3 regions of the Sodalis sp. RH24 genome follow, and region 1 is predicted to be linked to each of the others. Evidence: predicted binding sites of a transcription regulator. Region 1 holds the regulator's gene; each other region holds the start of a gene.

Region 1 (6,946 bases):
ATGGATATGGCGATCCGCAAGGCGCGGGATTTAGGGCGCCATATCAGCTACTTTGGTCCGGACGCCAATAACTTTGGCCTGCTGGAGCATACGTTTCATCAGTATGGCGATACCGGCCGCGGTCAGTCGCGTAAATATCTGCATACGTATGACGAGGCGGTGCCGTATAACCAGATCCCCGGTACCTTTACGCCCTGGCAGGCGTTGCCGGAACCGACGGACGTGTTATTTTACGAGGGGCTGCACGGCGGCGTGGTAACCGATAGCCATGACGTGGCGAAGCACGTGGATTTGCTGGTGGGCGTGGTGCCCATCGTCAACCTGGAGTGGATCCAGAAACTGGTGCGCGATACCGGCGAGCGGGGGCATTCGCGCGAGGCGGTGATGGATTCGGTGGTGAGGTCGATGGAGGATTATATTAACTACATCACGCCGCAGTTTTCCCGCACCCATATCAATTTCCAGCGGGTGCCGACCGTCGACACGTCGAACCCTTTCGCCGCCAAGGCGATTCCCTCACTTGACGAAAGTTTTGTCGTTATTCATTTCCGTAGCCTGGCGCATATCGACCTGCCTTATCTGCTGGCGATGCTGCAAGGCTCCTTTATTTCCAATATTAATACGCTGGTGGTGCCCGGGGGCAAGATGGGGCTGGCGATGGAGCTGATTATGGGGCCGCTGGTACAGCAGTTGCTGGAAGGAAAGGAAATTAAGTAAACTCGAGGCCTCGGGCGGGAACACCACGCCCGATTCGACCCCATCGGCATGCTTTCCCTTGAACACGCCAGGATTCGCTGCGGTGTTGGCGGGCCTAGCATACCGTGGGGCGCTCGGTCGGGCGGGAACACCACGCCCGATTCGACCCCATCGGCATGCTCTCCCTTGAACACGCCAGGATTCGCTGCGGTGTTGGCGGGCCTAGCATACCGTGGGGCGCTCGGTCGGGCGGGAACACCACGCCCGATTCGACCCCATCGGCATGCTCTCCCTTGAACACGCCGGGTTTGAGTGCGGTGTTGGCGGGCATACCGTGCCATGGGGCGCTCGGTCGGGCAGAGAAACCATGCCCGATTCGACCCCATTGGCGCGCTCTCCCTTGAACACGCCGGGTTTGAGTGCGGTGTTGGCGGGCCGGTTAGGCGGCGGGGGCGTGGTGTTCGTCGCGCACTTCAAAGCTGTGGGTCATATTGACCGACGCGCCGAGCATCAGTGAGACCGAGCAGTATTTTTCCGCCGATAGCGTCACCGCCCGCTCCACCGCCTTGTCGGTCAGCCCGGCGCCGGTGACGATAAAATGCAGGTTGATATGGGTAAACAGGCGCGGCGCCTCGTCGCGGCGCTCGGAGGTGAGTTTGACCTCGCAGTCCCGGACGTCCTGCCGCGCTTTGTGTAAAATCGATACCACATCAATGGCGCTGCAGCCGCCGACCGACATCAATACCATTTCCATTGGGCTGGGCGCTTTTTCGCCCGCGTTCCCATCCATCAAAACCTGGTGGCCCGAGGCGGATTCGCCCATGAAAGACAACCCTTCTACCCATTTGACCCGTGCCTGCATTATGATACTCCTGATGAAAAGCTTTCCAGCAGACTACATTTTTGTTGGAAAACTGGCAATGTTACTGAACATACTTCATGCTGAAGCAAGACAACAGAAGACACTGCTTCAAACCTATGCTAAAAACAAGGCTGGATCGGCCTCATGATAATGAAAGGGCAAGAGATCGATCGGAACATCACATTACCAGACCCTAATAAGTTCCCTTACGTCGCTCCGTTTAAACGCGGAGTCAGAGTGAATAATACAAGCGCCGTAACAGGGAATACGATGTCCCGAACCTGGGATAGCGATGACAAAAGAGGATAACAGCGAATGGTTCTCGGCAAACCGCAAACAGACCCGACTCTCGAATGGTTCCTGTCTCATTGCCATATTCATAAGTATCCATCGAAGAGTACACTTATACATCAGGGTGAAAAGGCTGAAACGCTTTACTACATCGTTAAGGGCGCCGTGGCGGTGCTGATTAAGGATGAAGAAGGCAAAGAGATGATTCTCTCCTATCTTAACCAGGGAGATTTCATCGGTGAGCTCGGCCTATTCGAGGAAGGTCAGGAACGCAGTGCCTGGGTACGGGCGAAAACCGCCTGTGAAGTCGCCGAGATTTCGTATAAAAAATTCCGGCAGCTGATTCAGGTGAATCCGGATATCCTGATGCGCCTGTCGGCGCAAATGGCCAGTCGTTTACAGGTAACGTCGGAAAAAGTCGGCAACCTGGCATTCCTGGACGTTACCGGACGCATAGCGCAAACCCTGTTGAACCTGGCGAAACAACCCGACGCCATGACCCACCCCGACGGCATGCAGATAAAAATCACCCGTCAGGAAATCGGCCAGATTGTCGGCTGTTCCCGCGAGACGGTAGGACGTATTCTTAAAATGCTCGAAGATCAAAATCTTATATCCGCGCACGGTAAAACCATTGTTGTTTACGGCACGCGCTGATAGCCCCGTTATACAGGCGTGGTGCTTCGTACCACGCTTTTTTTGCTGACAGTATGTGGCGCCGGTTAATCTACCACCCTGAAGTAAACTATGCCCTGCGGCAAACCATCGTGCTATGCCTGCCGGTGGCCGCCGGCCTGTTATTCGGCAGCTTGCAAAACGGCCTGCTGTTTTCGTTGGTCCCTGCCTGCTGCAATATCGCCGGCCTCGATACCCTGCATAAACGGTTTTTCAAGCGACTGGCCGTCGGCGGCGTGCTGTTCGCGCTGAGCAGCGTGCTGATCCAGGTGCTGTTGGCCGTGCCGGTGCCGTTGCCCTTGGTGATGCTCGGCCTGGCGCTGCTGTTCGGCGTTACCGGTGAAATCAGCCCGCTGCACGGCCGTTTATTGCCCGCCGCGCTTATCGCCGCCATCTTTACCCTGGGGCTGGCCGGCAATGTGCCGCCCGCCGTGCCGCCGCTGCTGTATATTGCCGGCACCGCCTGGTACGGGCTGTTCAACGCCCTGTGGTTCCGGTTGTGGAAGGAGCAGCCGATGCGGGAATCGCTTAGCCTGCTGTATCGGGAGCTGGCGGATTATATCGAGGCGAAATATACCCTGCTGACACAGCATACCGATCCGGAAACCGCCCTGCCGCCGCTGTTTGCCCGCCAGCAGGCGGTGATTGATCTGATTGCCCAGGTATACCAGCAGCTTTATATGCTGTCGGCCAATGATCAGCTGCAGTACAAACGCCTGCTGCGTTCTTTCCAGGTGGCGCTGGATTTGCAGGAGCATATCGCCGTCAGCCTGCACCAGCCGGACGAAGTACAAAAACTGGTGGCGCAAAGCCACGCCGAGGCGGTTATCCGCTATAACGCCCGGCTGATTGCCGCGCGGTTGCGGGTACTGGCGGATGATATTCTCTATCACCGGCAGCCGGGGCGTTTTAACATGGCCACCGCGCTGTCGGCCCTGGAAAAAATTGCCGACCGGCATCCGGATAATCCGGTCGGACAGTTTTGTTATTACCATTTCAGCCGTATCGCCCGGCTGCTGCGTACCCAGCGCCCGCTTTACCGCCGCGACCTGATGGCCGACAACCAGCAGCGGCTGTCGTTTTGGCATGCGCTGGTCAGCTACTGTTCCTTTAAATCCATGGCGCTGCGCAGCGCGGCAAGGCTTGGGATTATGCTGGCCATCGGCAGCAGCCTGGGGCTGGTATTGGATCTCCCCAAACCCTACTGGATTTTAATGACGGTGATGTTTGTCAGCCAGAACGGCTATAACGCCACCCGGGTGCGGATCCAGCATCGGGCCCTGGGCACGTTGGCGGGGTTGGTGATTGCCGCCGGCACGCTGCAATTCAGGCTGAGCGACGGCACGGTATTGCTGTGCATGTTGTTCCTGACGCTGGCGTCTTACCTGGTGTTGCGCAAAAATTACGGCCTGGCGATGATCGGCATGACGGTGACCGCGGTGTATACGTTGCAGCTACTGTCGCTGAACGGCGCGCATTTCCTGGTGCCCAGGCTGGTGGATACGCTGATCGGCTGTATGCTGGCGTTCGGCGGCATGCTGTGGTTATGGCCGCAGTGGCAAAGCGGTATGCTGCGCAAAAACGCCCATCTGGCGCTGGAGCGGGACCAGGACGCGCTGCGACTGCTGCTGCAACCCGCCCCCGAGCCGGCGGCGCTGGCCTACGCGCGCATGAAGGTCAACCAGGCGCACAACGCGCTGTTTACGTCGCTTAGCCAGGCGATGCGGGAGCCGGCGTTTAATTCGCGCTATCTGACCGATATGCGTTTATGGGTGACCCATAGCCAGTTCATCGTCGAGCACATCAATGCCATGACCATCCTGGCGCGGGATCACTACATGCTGACGCCGACGCTGGCGCAAAAGTACCTGGCCTCTTGCGAGGTGGCGCTGCAGCGCTGCCAGCAACGGCTGGAATATGACGGCCCAAGCTCAGACAGCCCGGTGATGGATGCCGCCGGCGAAACGCCGGAGCTGCCCGGCACCCTGATGGAACGCCATCTGCGGCGTATTCTGTTCCATCTGGGCGTGATGCATACGATTTCATCGGTAGCCTGGCGCCAGCGGCCGCAGCACGGCAACTGGCTGGCGCGCCGGTTAAGCCATTAGTCTCCCGCCGCGCGCCTTAGGGTTTGGCGGCGATAACCTGCGCCACCGCCTGTTCAAACCGGGCCATGCCCTGTTCGATATCGGCGAACTCCACCACCAGCGACGGCGCGAAACGGATGACGTCCGGACCGGCGTTGAGGATCATCAGGCCCTGCGCGGCGCTGGCGTGCAGGAACTCGCGCGCCCGGCCATGGAACTGCGGCCGCAGTTCGGCGCCCAGCAGCAGGCCCATGCCGCGCACATCCGAAAATACCTGATATTTGTCGTCAATCGCCTGGAGCGCGCTGACGAAACGATCGTGCCTTTCGTTAATGCCCGCCAGGACTTCCGGCTGGTTAATCACATCCAGCGCCGCCTCGGATACCGCGCAGGCCAGGGGATTGCCGCCATAGGTGGTGCCGTGGGTGCCCACTTTCATCACCGAGGCGATCTCTTCCGTAGTCAGCATGGCGCTGATGGGGAAACCGCCGCCCAGCGCCTTGGCGGTGGTCAGAATATCCGGCGTTACGCCATAGTGCATATAGGTAAACAGCTTGCCGGTGCGCCCCATGCCGCACTGCACTTCGTCCATCACCAGCAGCGCCTGATTTTGGTCGCACAGATCGCGCAGGCCCTGCAGGAATTCCGGCGTGGCGGGCATAATGCCCCCTTCACCCTGAATCGGCTCCACCACCACGGCGCAGGTATGATCATCCATCACCGCCTTGACGGCCGCCAGATCGTTAAAAGGCACATGGACGATATCCGCCGGTTTTGGCCCGAAGCCGTCGGAATATTTTGGTTGCCCGCCCACGGTAACGGTAAACAGCGTGCGGCCGTGGAACGCGTTATGAAAAGCGATGATTTTGGTTTTATAGGGGCTGTGGCGGGTAATGGCGTAGTGACGCGCCAGCTTAAACGCCGCTTCATTGGCCTCGCCGCCCGAATTGGCAAAAAACACCCGGTCGGCAAAGGTGGCGTTAATCAGCTTGCGCGCCAGGCGCAGCGCCGGTTCGTTGGTAAAGACGTTGCTGGTGTGCCATAGGGTTTCGCCCTGGGCTTTCAGCGCCGCGACCAGCGCCGGGTGGCAATGTCCCAGCGCAGTGACGGCAATGCCGCCGGAGAAATCAATATATTCCTTTCCGTCCTGGTCCCATACCCGGCTGCCCTTGCCCCGGACCGGAATAAACTGCGCCGGTGCATAAACCGGCAGAATAACCTGGTCGAAAGTTTCCCGCGTTACTGCGCTATTATCTGTATTCATATGTAATTACCCGGTCCGCAACAAATCAAGAAGTGATATTATAGTCATAAAATATGAATAAAAAATCACTCCAGTGCAATCGTTTTATCACTATCAGAGCGAAAAAAAGCCGCTGCCCGTGGCCTTGTCCGTTAATGCTATATCAACATGCCGATCGGCTAACACGCAAGAAAGTTCGCCAGGAGTTGATGTCCCTGCTCGCTGAGCACGCTTTCAGGATGAAACTGTACACCTTCAAGCGGCAGGGTTCGATGACGGATGCCCATAATTTCATCCCGCGCGCCGTCGCGCAGACTCCAGGCGGTCGCCTCCAGGCAATCGGGCAAGCCGGCGCGGTCGATCACCAGGGAATGGTAGCGGGTGACCGTCAGCGGCAGGGCCAGCCCGGCGAAGACGCCGCGGCCGTCATGGATAATGGCGGAGGTTTTGCCGTGCATCACCTGGTTTGCGCGCACGATGCGGGCGCCGAAAGCCTGCGCAATGGCCTGATGACCCAGGCAGACGCCGAGTATAGGTATCCTGCCGGCAAAATGACGAATAGCCGCCAGTGAAATGCCGGCCTCGTCGGGGGTGCCGGGACCCGGGGAAATCACCAGTTGCCGCGGGGCCATGCGCTCGATATCGGCCAGTTGCAACCGGTCGTGGCGCCATACCTCTACCTGCGCGCCCAGCTCGCAAAAATATTGGTACAGGTTGTAGGTAAAGGAGTCATAGTTATCGATAAGCAGCAACATCGCCGGTATATCCTACTGGTAAATAGATTTTTATTGAATAACAACAGGATGCATTTTAGATAGCGGCCCGTGCCCCGCCAGCTACACAGGATAGCGTCCTTTGCCTGGACAGGAGATCAGGACCTGTGTGATATTCACCCGACGCCCGCCCGCAGGCTACCGGCCATATTGTCATATCGTCAGGGATAAAAAAACAACGCATGTACCGTTATAAGCCGCTGAAAATACTGCTGCCTTACCTGTGGCCCAAGAATAACCCTAAGCTGCGCTACTATCTGGTGGCGGCGCTGCTGTTTATGATCGTGGCCAAGGTCGGCACGTCGCTGGTGCCGCTGGC
Region 2 (6,946 bases), 590 kb from region 1:
ATCGGTAATATCGCCCCTTTCGTGCTGCTCGAAAGCATCGCCCATGACGAACTGTTTCTTCAGACGGGCCAGGGGCACACCGCTGAGATTACTCCATACACCCAAAACGCGGTTAAAATCGATATCTATCACGACATTACCTAAATCAAAGATATAAAGCATGGCTCCCTCCCGATCTTTACTCATGTTCCCACTGTAGCGGGAAAAGGGCCAACTGAACAGCCATGAACACGCATTCGGATGCTTTCGCCGGCCGGCCGTTGACCTCAGCCATGCTGATTCGGTTGTGCCGCGTCCTGAAGGCTAACCGGCCAGTCCGGTCTCCACGCTGAATTCCCGCGTCGCGCCCGGCTCCAGCGCAATCAGTGTGCCGGCCCGGCTGGCGGCGATATGGCCTTCGGGACGGCAGGTGGCCGGCAGGATAAACGCCGCCACTTTTTGATCGCCGTTATGGAGTATCCAGCGCGTGGCATGGTTAAACTGCGCCGTATCGAAACGGGTGACAAAGCGCGGCCCCGTCCCCGGCGCCTGCATAACACATTCCACCCGATCGGTATAGGTTGCCAGGTTGTCGGCAAAAAAGACAATTTCCGGATCGTAGAACTGCGGTTGGTCCAGCGCCTTAAGCGCCGACGGATCGCGGGCCAGCCCGGCGGTATATTCCAGCCATTGCGGCGTGGGGTGCACATGGCCTGGAATCGAGGTACGCAGCGCAAACGCCGCGGCAGGAATATTCTGGCTGAAGGTCGCCAGGGGAACATAGGCGTAGTTCATATGGCACATATACTGGAGCGGCATCGGCACGCTGGCCAGATTGGTGACCCGCATGGCGATGGTCATCAGTGTCGCGCCGGCGCCCAGCCTGACCGAGGGCGACGCCAGGTAATGATCACCAAAGCCTTTAACATATTCATAGCCGCCGCCCAGGGTTACGCTGTCGCCATCCACCAGCAGGAAAGCGCTATCCATACGTGCGCAGGGCATTTCGCCATGCAGGGGATGGGTATCTTCCGGCGCCGGGCAGCCGTTGCTCAGCAGGCCGGAGTGGAACGCAAAGCAGCCATAGGTATCCACCACCGACTCGCCCCATTTGGGTTCGCTAAAGGGGTTCTCCATGCGCAGGCTATGGCCGTCGAACTGCGCGTCCCATACCATTTGCCCGTAAAAGGGCAGCAGGGTGATAAACCCCCGGCTATTGCGCAGGGTCACGGCTTCGATACCCGAAGGATAGGTAAATAACGTGACGCTAAGTTCACCATTCTCCACCAGACGAAACGGCTGTCCGGTGAATTGCTGGCGCGTAAGATGAATAACAGCGGCCATAATATCGACTCCTTGCTTAAAGTTGGTTATCCATCATCGATTCCGCGGTCGCGATTCGCGGTTGTTTATTGCGCAGTTCGCCCCAGAAATAGTAACCGACATAGGCAAAGCACAATAATGACACGCCGAACGCCTGTTTCATCGACCCGAGATGATCGGAGACATACCCCTGGATTGCCGGCACCACGGCGGCGCCGACGATGGCCATAACGATCACCGCGCCGGCCACTTCGGTATATTTATTATCCACCGTATCGAGCGTGCCGGCATAAATGGTGGCCCAGCAGGGTCCGAACAGTACGCTGACAAATACCGCGGCATAGACGGCGGTGAAGTTCGGCACCAGCACCACATAGGCCAACGTCGCCACGCCCAGGATAGAATAGGCGATAAGGACTTTTTGCGGGGTAAAGCGCGTCATCAGGAAATTGGCGACAAATTTACCGATAAAAAAACAAATAAAGCTGTAAATCATAAAGTTGGACGCGTCACGCTCATTTACCGCCCCCAGGTTCAGCGCCAAACGGATGGTAAACGACCATACGGCCACCTGCATGCCCACATAGAGAAACTGCGCCGCGATGCCCTTGCGAAAGCGCGCATTGCCGGCAAGATAACGCAGCGTTTCGCCCATGCCGGGCGCGGCGCGGCGGTTTTGCTTATCGGGCTGCGGTTTGCAGTGGGGATACCGGGTGAGCATAAACAGCACCATCACCACCACCAGCACCATAATCAGGTATTTATAGGGTTCCAGGGTCAGTTCCAGCATATTGAGACGGAACTGATGCACCTGCTCCGGCGTCATGGCGGCCATTTGGCTGCTTAAACTGCCGCCTTCCTGAAACACCAGGTATTTCCCCAGCACAATACCCATCAGCGCGCCGATGGGATAAAACGTCTGGCTGATGTTCAGCCGCAGGGTCGCGTAATCGCGATGACCGATCATCGAGCTGTAGGTATTGGCCGCGGTCTCAAGAAAGCTTAAGCCGATGGCGATGGCAAAAATGGCCGCCAGGAACATGGTATAGGTGGCCATATGGGAGGCGGGATAGAACAGTACGCAGCCGATGATATACAGCGACAGGCCGATCATAATGGCCATTTTGTAGCTGCTTTTGCGGATAACCATCGACGCCGGGATGGCAATCAGGAAATAACCGCCGTAAAAGGCGCTTTGCACCAGGGCGCTGGCAAAATCGCTCAATGCGAACACCGTTTTGAACTGGGTGATCAGGATATCGTTAAGGCTGGCGGCGCAGCCCCATAGCGGAAACAGGCAGGACAGCAGGATAAATTGAAACAACGGTGTTTTGTTTAAATAGCCGTCAGGCATTTGTACCGTATTGTGGCGCATGATGTTATTCCTGATGAAGGGTGGCAAGGAAATCATGGAACTGGGAAGCCTCGGCATAGGAACGCTGGGTGCCTTTACCCCGGACGCTGTAGGCGGCATAGGCGGACGCGTAGCGCATGGCCTGTTTGATATCGCCGCGCGCGACAAAATAATGCGCAAAACAGCCGATAAACGCATCGCCGGCGCCGCTGGTATCCACGGCGTCGACCGGTACCGGATCGACCCGGTACACCTCGTTGCCGCTTAGCCACATCGAGCCGCGATGCCCCATGGTAATAATCAGGTTCTTCAATCCTTTGGCCAGCAGCGAACGGCCGGCCAGCAGGATATGCTCCTCGCTGTCCACCGGCATGCCGGTCAGAATTTCCAGCTCTGTCTCGTTAGGCATAAAAAAGTCGCACCGGCAGGCATACGCGATATCCAGTTCCCGGGTGGCGGGCGCCGGATTAAGGATTACGGGAACCTGATGCCGGGCGGCAAAATCAATGGCGTGATAGACGGTGGCGAGCGGAATTTCCAGCTGCAGGATAATCAGCCGGCAGCCCTTGAGCTGTTCCGCCGCCCGATCGATGTCCTGCGCGCCGAGGTGATCGTTGGCGCCTTTGATAATCAGGATGCGATTATGTGAATCTGGATCGACAAAAATCGGCGCTACGCCGCTGGATACGCCCGCCACCGTTTCCACATAGCGGGTATCGACCCCATGGCGCACCAGGTTGTTAACGGTATTGTCCGCAAAGAGATCCTCGCCGACTTTACTGATCATCATCACCTCCGCCCCCAGCTTGGCGGCGGCTACCGCCTGATTGGCGCCCTTGCCGCCGCAGCCGATTTCAAAACCGGGGGCTTCCAGCGTTTCCCCGGTTTTAGGCATCTCTTTGATATAGGTGATTAAATCCACCATGTTGGAACCGATAACTGCGATATCCATAATTATTAGCCCTCATATTTTTAACCTTATTCAATGTTATTTTATTAACACTAACAAGACAAAAATGTTAGTAACATGACAATGATCACATCGTTTAATGAAAATTAAATTGCCACATGCCTATTGTAAGAGGCTTCTGTAATGTTATTATTCTCACATTATTATCGTGATAATACACATAAAGGACATTAACATGACTTCCCCTGAAATCGATTTTGCCCCTTACATCGACCATACCCTGCTGGCGCAGGATGCCACCGAAGCGCAGATCACCACGTTATGCGGCGAGGCTAAACAGTGCGGATTTTATGCGGTCTGCGTCAATTCCGGGTATGTGCCGCTTGCCGCGCGCTTGCTGCGCGACAGCCCGGTAAAAGTCTGCTCGGTGATCGGTTTTCCGTTGGGCGCCGGCCTGACCGCCGCCAAGGCGTTCGAGGCGCAGGCGGCGATTGCGGCGGGTGCGCAGGAAATAGATATGGTGATTAACGTCGGTTGGCTCAAAAGCGGCAATATTGACGCGGTAACCGCCGATATCCGCGCGGTCCGCGAGGTTTGCGCGGCTATTCCGTTGAAGGTAATATTGGAAACCTGTTTGTTGAGTTCACCACAAATTGTCGCGGTTTGCCGGATATGCCGCGAACTGAAGGTGGCGTTTGTGAAAACATCCACCGGCTTCAGCACCGGCGGCGCAAAAGAAGAACATGTCAGGCTGATGCGCGAAACCGTCGGCGAGGGTATGGGCGTAAAGGCCTCCGGCGCCGTACGCGATCGCCAGACCGCCACCGCCATGATCCTGGCCGGCGCCACCCGAATCGGCACCAGTTCAGGTGTCGCGATCGTATCGGGCAAGGCGTCCGCCAGCGACTATTAATTTCTGAGAACCCGGCGGAAATCGGGTCTGATAACGCAGGATGTCATATGGAAACGCGGCGCGAAGAAAGGATTAATAAACTGATACTCGCCCTGAAGCGGGAAGATAAGCTTCATTTGAAAGATGCCGCCGTCCTGCTGGGCGTCTCGGAGATGACCATCCGCCGCGATCTCAGCGCCGAACCCGCGCAGGTCGTACTGCTGGGCGGTTACGTGGTTAACGATCCGCGCAATAATAACGTTACCCACTATTTTGTTTCGGATCAAAAAGCTAAGCACGTTGAGGAAAAAACCCTTACCGGCCGCCTGGCGGCGGCGCTGATCGAGCCGGACGACACGGTTTTTTTCGACTGCGGCACCACCACCCCGTTTATCATCGATGCGATTGACGATGACCTGGCGTTTACCGCCGTCTGCTATTCCCTGAATACTTTCCTGGCGTTACAGGATCATCCTAATTGCAAAGTTATTTTATGCGGCGGCGAGTTCCACCCCGCCAACTGCATCTTTACGCCGCTGACCCAATATTCCATCCTGGATAATATCCGCCCCGATAAAGCGTTTATCTCCGCGGCGGGTATTGATATCGGTTTCGGCGCCACCTGCTTTAATTTTGACGAACTCACCATGAAGCATCGCGCGTTGTCCATGTCGCAGCAGGCGATCCTGGTGGCCGATCACAGTAAATTCGACAACATCAAACCCGCCTTTATCGGTGCTTTATCCTTGTTTCATACCCTGATAACCGACCAATCGCCGCCGCCGAAATTTCATGAGTATTGCCAACAGCATGACATCAGGCTGCTTTATCGCCGGGAATAGCTGAACGACGGGCAAAAAAATGCCGGGCTGCTTACGCAGACCGGCATTGTTACGTTATCGCCGCCTGGGCCGACGGGTTTAAGCTTCTTTACCCGAACGGTTAGCGCGTTTACGGTCATTTTCGGTCAAATGACGTTTACGTAAACGCACGGACAGCGGAGTCACTTCCACCAGTTCATCATCATCGATAAACTCCAGGGCCTGTTCCAGCGACATCTTGATCGGGGTCACCAGCGTCGTGGCCTCATCGGTGCCGGAAGCACGCATGTTGGTCAGTTTTTTACCTGTCAGGCAGTTTACCGTCAGGTCGTTGGAACGGGTGTGGATGCCGATAATCTGGCCTTCATACACTTCCGCGCCGTGGCCCAGGAACAAACGGCCGCGATCCTGCAGGCTGTACAAGGCGTAGGCTACCGCTTTGCCCTGGCCGTTGGAAATCATCACGCCGTTCTGGCGTTGGCCGATTTCACCCGGACGGACATCGTCATAATGGCTGAACGACGAATACAGCAGGCCGGTGCCGGACGTCATGGTTAAAAAGTCGGTACGAAAACCAATCAAGCCGCGGCTGGGGATGATGTAATCAAGACGGATGCGTCCTTTGCCATCCGGCAGCATATCGCGCATTTCACCTTTACGGATGCCCATGGCTTCCATAACCGGGCCCTGGTTCTGTTCTTCGATATCCAGGGTAACCTGTTCGAACGGCTCTTGTTTCTTGCCGTCGACGGTACGATAGATAACTTTCGGGCGCGATACGGCGATTTCAAAACCTTCACGCCGCATGTTTTCGATCAGCACCGACAAATGCAGCTCGCCGCGGCCCGAGACCAGGAAGGTATCCGGATCGACGGTTTCTTCCACGCGCAGGGCCACGTTGTGCACCAGCTCTTTGTTCAGGCGCTCAAGGATCTGGCGGGAGGTGACGTATTTGCCTTCCTTGCCGCAGAACGGCGAGGTGTTGACGCCGAACGACATGGAAACGGTAGGTTCGTCCACCGTCAGCGGCGGCAACGCTTCGACCAGGGCCTGATCGCAAATGGTATCGGAGATATTCAGCTCGCCAAGGCCGGTAACGGCGATGATATCACCCGCTTCCGCCAGCTTGGACTCGATGCGCAGCAGGCCCATATGGCCCAGCACCTGGCCCACTTTGCCGTTGCGACGCTTACCTTCATGGTCGATGATGGTAACAGACTGGTTCGGTTTAACCGAGCCGCGTTTGATGCGGCCGATACCGATGACGCCAACATAGCTGTTGTAGTCAAGCTGCGAAATCTGCATCTGGAACGCGCCGTCGCTGTCGACGTTCGGCGCTTCGACGTTCTTGACGATGGATTCAAACAGCGGGGTCATGTCGCTGGCCATGTTCTCGTGCTCATAGCCCGCAACACCGTTTAACGCGGAGGCATATATGATCGGAAAATCCAGTTGCTCATCGGTTGCGCCGAGGTTGACAAATAAATCAAACACCTGGTCCACTACCCAATCAGGGCGGGCGCCGGGACGGTCGACTTTATTGATGACCACAATGGGTTTGAGACCATAGGCAAAGGCTTTCTGGGTCACGAACCGGGTTTGCGGCATGGGTCCGTCCATGGCGTCGACCAGCAGCAATACCGAGTCAACCATGGACATCACGCGCT
Region 3 (6,946 bases), 700 kb from region 1:
GCGCCCTTTCCCGCCGGACAGGCTGGTACCGCCCAGCACCACCGCGGCGATGGCGTCCAGCTCATAGCCGGTACCCGCCGTGGGCTGCGCCGAGGACAGGCGCGCCACTTCGATAACGCCCGCCAACGCCGCGAGCAACCCGCACAGCGCGTAGACGATGACCTTGACCCGATCGACGCTGATGCCGGACAGCCGGGTGGCGGCTTCATTACCGCCCAGCGCATAGATATAACGGCCCAGGCGGGTGTGATGCAGCATGTACCAGGCGGCAAGAAACACCACGGCCATGATCCATACCGGCGTGGGCACGCCAAGGGGACGACCGATGCCAAACCAGCCAAACGCGTCGGCCGTATCACTGAAACCGGTGTTTACCGGACTGCCGTTGGTATACACCATGGTGATACCGCGCAGCAGCAGCATCATGACCAGGGTGGCGATAAAGGCCTGTACCCTGCCCTTCGCCACAATCAGGCCGGTGATGGCGCCGATGGCCGCGCCCAGCGCCAGGGAGGCGCCCACCGCCACCATGACATTCATTTCCAGCCCCACCACCGAGGCGGCTACCGCGCCGGTCAGCGCCAGCAGGGACCCGACGGACAAGTCAATGCCTGCGGTGAGGATCACCAGCGTCATACCCACCGCCATGATGGCGTTGACCGAGGTCTGCTGGAGAATATTGAACAGATTGTTGAGGCTGAAAAAATTGGCGCTCATTGAAGAAACCACGGCGATCAGCACCAGCAGCGCAATCAACGATTTTTGCTCCAGCAGCCAGGCTTTGCTGATGCCGCGTTTAACGGGGATAGTCCGGGAATTCATTACTGATTCTCCTGCTGGGTACGATAAAGCTTGCCGACGGCCGCGGCCATCAGCACTTCCTGGGTGGCCTGTTCGATGGGGAATATGCCGCTTAAGCGGCCTTCATGCATCACCATGACGCGATCGCTCATGCCAAGGACCTCCGGCATCTCGGAGGACACCAGGATGATGGAGAGCCCTTCCTGTTTAAACTGGTTGATCAACTGGTAAATCTCTTTCTTGGCGCCCACGTCGACGCCCCGGGTCGGCTCATCCAGGATCAGCACCTTAGGGCGTGTCATCAGGCCGCGCGCAATGGCGACTTTTTGCTGGTTGCCACCGGACAGCAGGCCGATAGGCTGCTCCATCGACGGCGTTTTGATATTAAATAAACGGATAAAATCCCCGACAGCCACCCGCTCGTCGGCGTGTTTCAGCCAACCGGCCTGATGGCTAAAATAGCGCAGGGCGGTTAAAGTCATGTTTTCCTTTACCGACATGCCCAGCACCAGTCCGTCGCGCTTGCGATCCTCGGAAATATAGACAATGCCGTTGGCAAGCCCGTCCTGGGGCGACCTGGCGACCACGGCGCGTCCGTCGAGCGTCACGCTGCCGCCGGTGCGCCTGGCGGCGCCATAGAGGGTTTTCATCAGTTCGGTACGGCCGGCGCCCATCAGCCCGGCGCAGCCCAGGATTTCCCCCTGGCGCAGGGAGAAACTGACGTCATGCACCCCGGGGCCCGACAGGTGGCTGACCAGCAGGCGCTCCTCGCCCGGACGCTGCGTGACGCGCGGATACTGTTCCTCCAGGCGGCGGCCCACCATCATTTCAATCAGCCTGTCTTCCTGCAGCTCGTTTACCGGCCGTTCGGCAATAAACTGCCCGTCGCGCATCACCGTGACATCGTCGCAGATCTCGAAAATTTCCTTTAGCCGATGGGAGATATAGACAATGCCGCACCCCTGCTGCTTCAGTTCGTTTATCACACTGAACAGCGATGCCGTTTCCGTATCGGTTAACGCATCGGTGGGCTCGTCCATGATGATCACCTGCGACTTAAAGCTGATTACCTTGGCGATTTCCACCATCTGCTGATCGCCAATCGATAATTCCCCCACCAACCGGTGGCTGCTATAGGCCAGGTTCAGGCGGCCCAGGAGTCGGTCCGCTTCGCGATACATCCGCTTCCAGTCGATGCCGCCGATACGGTTAAGGAATTCGCGCCCCAGGAAGATATTTTCGGCGATCGTCAGTTCAGGGATCAGGTTAAGTTCCTGATGGATGATACCGATACCGGCCTCCTGCGACGCCTTGGGGCCGCTGAAGGCAACTTCCTTTCCCATAAATATGAGCGTACCGGCATCCTTGCTGTAAATCCCGGTCAACACCTTCATCATGGTGGATTTACCGGCGCCGTTCTCCCCCACCAGCGCCATCACGCGGCCGGGATACACGGTCAGCGCCGCGCCGGAAAGCGCTTTGACGCCCGGAAACGACTTGTCTATCCCGCTCAGTTGCAGTAAGGGTTGCATAAATGCCTCAGAAGGTGACGCCGGAGCAGAGGATAACGTTGGCGAAGGGCGAGCACTCCCCGCTGCGAATAACGGCCCGGCTGTGGGCGGTCTGCGCTTTGAATGCCTGATGGCTGATATAGTCGATGACGATGGTATTGCCCTGCGCTTGCTCCAGCTGGGACAGCCCGGCCAGCAACGCCTGGTGCAGCGCGGGATTATGGGCGGCCATTTCGCTGGCGATTATCGCCCTTTCCACCTGCATCTCACTGGCCACGACGTCGAACACCTGTAAAAAGCCCGGCACGCCCTGGGTCAACGCCAGATCGATCCTGGCGGCTGTCGCGGGTATGGGCAACCCGGCATCGGCAATGACGATTTCATCGGTATGCCCCAAGCGGGAAATCAACGCGGAAACCTCGGCGTTGAGCAGTAATCCTTTTTTCATTGGCTGATCCTCCCAGCGAAACGTTTCGCTGGGCTGAAAATAATCACAAACGGGCCAGGCCACAAGCGGGAAACATCAAAAATGTGATCGCCATCGAAACGTTTCGCTGGACCAGGCGGCACGGCGGCGGCTGGCGTGACCACCGGCGCGTTGTTCATTATCGCCGGATAAAGAGCGGCCGCATCCTTGCCATGGCCTCAGGACGCCATCTTTTGTTTGATCTCATAAATCACATCGTCCCATCTTTCTTCGCCACGCATGTTTAGACTGTGTTTATAGTCGTTGCCGCTGCGAAAAAAATCTTTTTTAATATCAATGATATCAATGGGGAAAAACATTTCACTTTCTGCATCCCACAACATATTCGCCCCATGGAGATCAGCGTGTATCATATTGACATTATTTAGTTTTTCCAGCATATCGACAAAGCGTTCAACTGCATCGTGCGGCAGGGAGCCCTCGGGAAGTGAATCTAACGTTATGCCGGGAATTTTGTACATTCTGTTATAAAAATTACCATCATTATCAGCAAATACCTTTGCCGATTCCGGGCCATAATATAAACGAAAGCTTTCAGCCTCCTTTTCCGCCAACATTTCAATATCTATATCGGCGTCGCCATCCGGATGTGGGCGCATCATCTTGATATACCAATTGGGATCCTGGCCATCCTGGAAAACGATACCGTAATCACCTTCACCAATCTGCGTACCGAGCAGGAGTTCAAGGTTAACGGATTCGTCATCGGGATCAAACACAGGCACTTTCCGCCCTTGCGCCGGCGCCACATTGACGGCGCTTTCATCAATTTTAAACCGTTTTGCCCAGGGAGGAATTTCACTAAACTGTTCAATATGCAAGGCAAACGAATATTCGTTAAACAGTCCCTCCTGGGGGAAATGGTATTGAGACAGCAGTGTTTTGGCCTGTTCAAGGTCGAACCCATCCAGGTCCTTGAGAATATCCACAGCATGCTTACGCGGCCTGAGTCCCCCCCGGCCGCTCATGCCAATCTTAAGGAGATCGTTAATCCTTTCCCTAAAATTTTCGACATGAAATTTATTTTTCTTGAAGCGAAGGTTGATTTTTCGATGATTATTCATCAGAAAAAACTTGTATGCGGTTTGCGGATATCTTTTCACTTTAAAATATTTATTTTTAATTTTCAGATATGAATTATTATTTATATCCCAGCGCAGGCCAAGCTTATCAGGCGTGGACAAATCGAACGCGTTGACGCTCTCCCCGACAATATCCTTGGCAATGGCGCGTCGCAGCGTTTTGGCGACATGGATTGACGTCGGCGCTTCAAACAACCAGCGGCGACCGTCAAACTCGACGGGATGGCCGCGCCGGCCAGGCATAGCCCGATTAAAAATTTCATATTTAAGGCCTCTTTTGGGCACTACCGCCGCGCGCACAGGCACTAATTCTCCCTTCAGCTCAACCACCCTCATTATGACATTATCACCCATAGCCATTGTGTCTTTTGACCTGACTTCAATAATTTTACCGGCACCATAGTGTTTGGGATTAAGGTTATCAACCTGAATATATTCATAGGCGCCGTCAAACCTCACCTTGAACGACTTAATTCTTTTCTCTTGTCTAAACGTGAAGGCAGGTTTGTTATTGTGTGTGCCAAGATGCCAAGAATGGCTGATTTTTTCATGATATACCGGAATCCGGGATTCCGTTCCGTCATGGTTCCGCAATTTCACTTCGTGCGTTCTTTTCCCCGCGCTATACTTAAGTTCATAATTCTCGCCATATAATTTAATAAATTTCTTACCGTTTTGTACTGTATAATCAACTCCCTGCCCTTCAGGCACATCTCCGTCGATATGGATCTTATCATTTATCGCGTCATAAAAAACTTTCCGGCCAGTTTTAGCGTTATTACCCTGCTGCCCAGTTGGAATAATGTATTCACCCGCTTCTGTTTGCCGAACACGCTGGATGGCGCCATCCAGGTCAACGGCAAGATGTTTGACAGTATTGATACCGGTCGGATATTTTTCGTGAACAAATACCCCGTCTGGATCAAAGGCATTTGCCTTTTGCAATTCCCGTGGTTTGTGATGTAACAGTGGATTTGAAAAAGCCCTGCGGTCGGTAATGCCAACCTCGGTATTGAACAGTAGATTGGCCATTTCCTCAGCCGAAAATTCGTTCCTGACGCAGTTGCTGTCACCATTGATGGAATGGCCTGATACAGACAAGGCTTTTGCCGAAGTATATTTTATAATCGGGTACGCGCCAATAGTGTAAATCCCGAAAATGATGTCATGACCAAGATTGACAACTTCAAACAGTATGGCCCCTATTTCAGAAAGTTCACCATTACCCCAGATCCACTCCTTAAGTTTTTCGGCGAAACCACGAACGGGATTCCTGATATATTCGCCGGTGACAAGCAGACTATCCCCCAATACTTTCCCTTGGTTGGTTTTGGTCCTGATATGGCAATTCTTTTCAATATAATCCCGGTAATCCTGTTCTTGCAGACCGACTGAGATATCTAAAGATATTCGCTTCTGTCTAAAAGACTTATCCTTTTTTGACGAAATATACATAAACGCAATCGCGTCTTGACCGATGCCATGCTCCGCATAGCCTTGTCCCGCGCTTAACATGTTAAACAGTAGCCGTTGTGGTGCCTTGCCCTTCATTTCATGGATGCTGTTTGCGGGTGGCGCCGCCGCCGGGCCTGCGGGCGCGGCCTGGCGAGAAAGCAACGGAGAAACGGCGCGCCCGGATGGCCGCACGGCTGCCGGCGCCAGGCTCACTGATATATTGGTGGCCAGCGTGAGCGCCTGAAGCATGAGATGCGCCCTGGCGCCCACGACCCCATCGCCTGGCGACGCGGCCATGCCGTTCAATTTTTGCTGGATTTTTTTATTACTGACATAATCGTGAGTCTGGCTGTGGTAGCGTCCGATATGTTCCCTGTGCTGAATAGCGGATGATGGCATAATGTGAATCCCTTCCCTCCCTTTATCATGATGTTATTCAAGTCGCAATGACCTTTGCCAAGGCAAAAAACCCTTAATCATGACAAGCCGGGTGTTCATTAATTGAGAATTTGGTGCTGTTATCCATATGTTGCATAAAAAATTAGCGGGAGATAATTAAAATATGGAATACAGTGGGTTAACGATAGATTAACGAAGCGGCCAGCCCTTGTGCCGGCGGCAGACCGCGCTGCGGGATATTTTAAACGGCTGTCATACAAATCATAAAAATGCCGTACGGTGTCGCCGCACGGCATTTTTTTAAGATAAAACTTCGTATTGAGTTAATTTATAATTAACGCTGGCTGATTTGATCGTAACTGCCACCGGTGGAGAAATGGACTTTTTGCACTTTCTGCCAGTCGCCGAAGTCATCCTTAAGGGTAAATAATTTAATCTGCGGAAACTCCTTGGCGAACTCTTTGGCGATTGCCGGATCGCGCGGGCGATAATAATTCTTGGCGGCGATACGTTGACCTTCGGTTGAATAAAGATACTTCAGATATTCGGTCGCGATGTCACGCGTGCCCCGCTTGTCGACCACCTTGTCAACCACCGATACGGTAGGCTCAGCCAGGATGGATTCACTTGGCGCCACGATATCGAATTTATCTTTGCCGACTTCATTGACGGCCAGCAGCGCTTCGTTTTCCCAGGCGATCAGCACATCACCGATGCCGCGTTCCACAAACGTATTGGTAGAGGCACGCGCGCCGGAATCCTGTACTTCGACGTTTTTAAACAGGGCTTTGACAAAGTCCTGGGCCTTCGCCTGATCGTTATTATTATGATGCAGGGCGTAACCCCAGGCAGCCAGGTAATTCCAGCGCGCGCCGCCGGAGGTTTTCGGGTTTGGCGTAATGACCGAAATACCCGGTTTAATCAGATCCGGCCAGTCATGGATCTGTTTAGGATTACCTTTACGCACCAGGAAGACAATGGTGGAGGTGTAGGGGGCGGAGTTATCGGGCAGGCGGGTTATCCAGTTTTTATCGATGCTGCCGCGCTCGGCAATCGCATCCACATCGTATGCCAGCGCCAGGGTTACGACATCCGCGTCGAGTCCGTTGATAACCGAAGTGGCCTGTTTGCCGGAGCCGCCGTGCGACTGGCGCACCGTCACCTTATCTCCGGTCTTGTCCTGCCAATACTTACTGAAAGCCACGTTATAA

What was found. Region 1 encodes CRP, which controls carbon source genes, mostly activating them, when cyclic AMP is high. Its sites were predicted from a motif close to ATGTGANNNNNNTCACAT; they were not measured.
Region 2: deoC (deoxyribose-phosphate aldolase) is a predicted target of CRP. The motif match lies at 3,750-3,767, and genes of this name have one in related genera.
Region 3: rbsD (D-ribose pyranase) is a predicted target of CRP. The motif match lies at 2,842-2,859, and genes of this name have one in related genera.

The regions. Positions count from the first base shown of each region.
Region 1 covers NZ_CP178729.1:4,091,470-4,098,415, reverse strand. Annotated here, with positions in the region: gene ACL2XG_RS18470 (phosphoribulokinase) at 1-717, shown strand, start outside; gene ACL2XG_RS18465 (OsmC family protein) at 1,136-1,558, opposite strand; gene ACL2XG_RS18460 (hypothetical protein) at 1,518-1,706, shown strand; gene crp (cAMP-activated global transcriptional regulator CRP) at 1,874-2,506, shown strand; gene ACL2XG_RS18450 (YccS/YhfK family putative transporter) at 2,560-4,632, shown strand; gene argD (bifunctional acetylornithine/succinyldiaminopimelate transaminase) at 4,649-5,875, opposite strand; gene ACL2XG_RS18440 (aminodeoxychorismate synthase component II) at 6,034-6,609, opposite strand; gene ACL2XG_RS18435 (ABCB family ABC transporter ATP-binding protein/permease) at 6,810-6,946, shown strand, end outside.
Region 2 covers NZ_CP178729.1:3,502,671-3,509,616, forward strand. Annotated here, with positions in the region: gene yihX (glucose-1-phosphatase) at 1-162, opposite strand, end outside; gene ACL2XG_RS15910 (aldose 1-epimerase family protein) at 304-1,323, opposite strand; gene fucP (L-fucose:H+ symporter permease) at 1,340-2,677, opposite strand; gene rbsK (ribokinase) at 2,682-3,608, opposite strand; gene deoC (deoxyribose-phosphate aldolase) at 3,802-4,479, shown strand; gene deoR (DNA-binding transcriptional repressor DeoR) at 4,527-5,300, shown strand; gene typA (translational GTPase TypA) at 5,379-6,946, opposite strand, start outside.
Region 3 covers NZ_CP178729.1:3,389,652-3,396,597, forward strand. Annotated here, with positions in the region: gene rbsC (ribose ABC transporter permease) at 1-822, opposite strand, end outside; gene rbsA (ribose ABC transporter ATP-binding protein RbsA) at 822-2,333, opposite strand; gene rbsD (D-ribose pyranase) at 2,341-2,760, opposite strand; gene ACL2XG_RS15395 (hypothetical protein) at 2,958-5,735, opposite strand; gene ACL2XG_RS15400 (sulfate ABC transporter substrate-binding protein) at 6,070-6,946, opposite strand, start outside.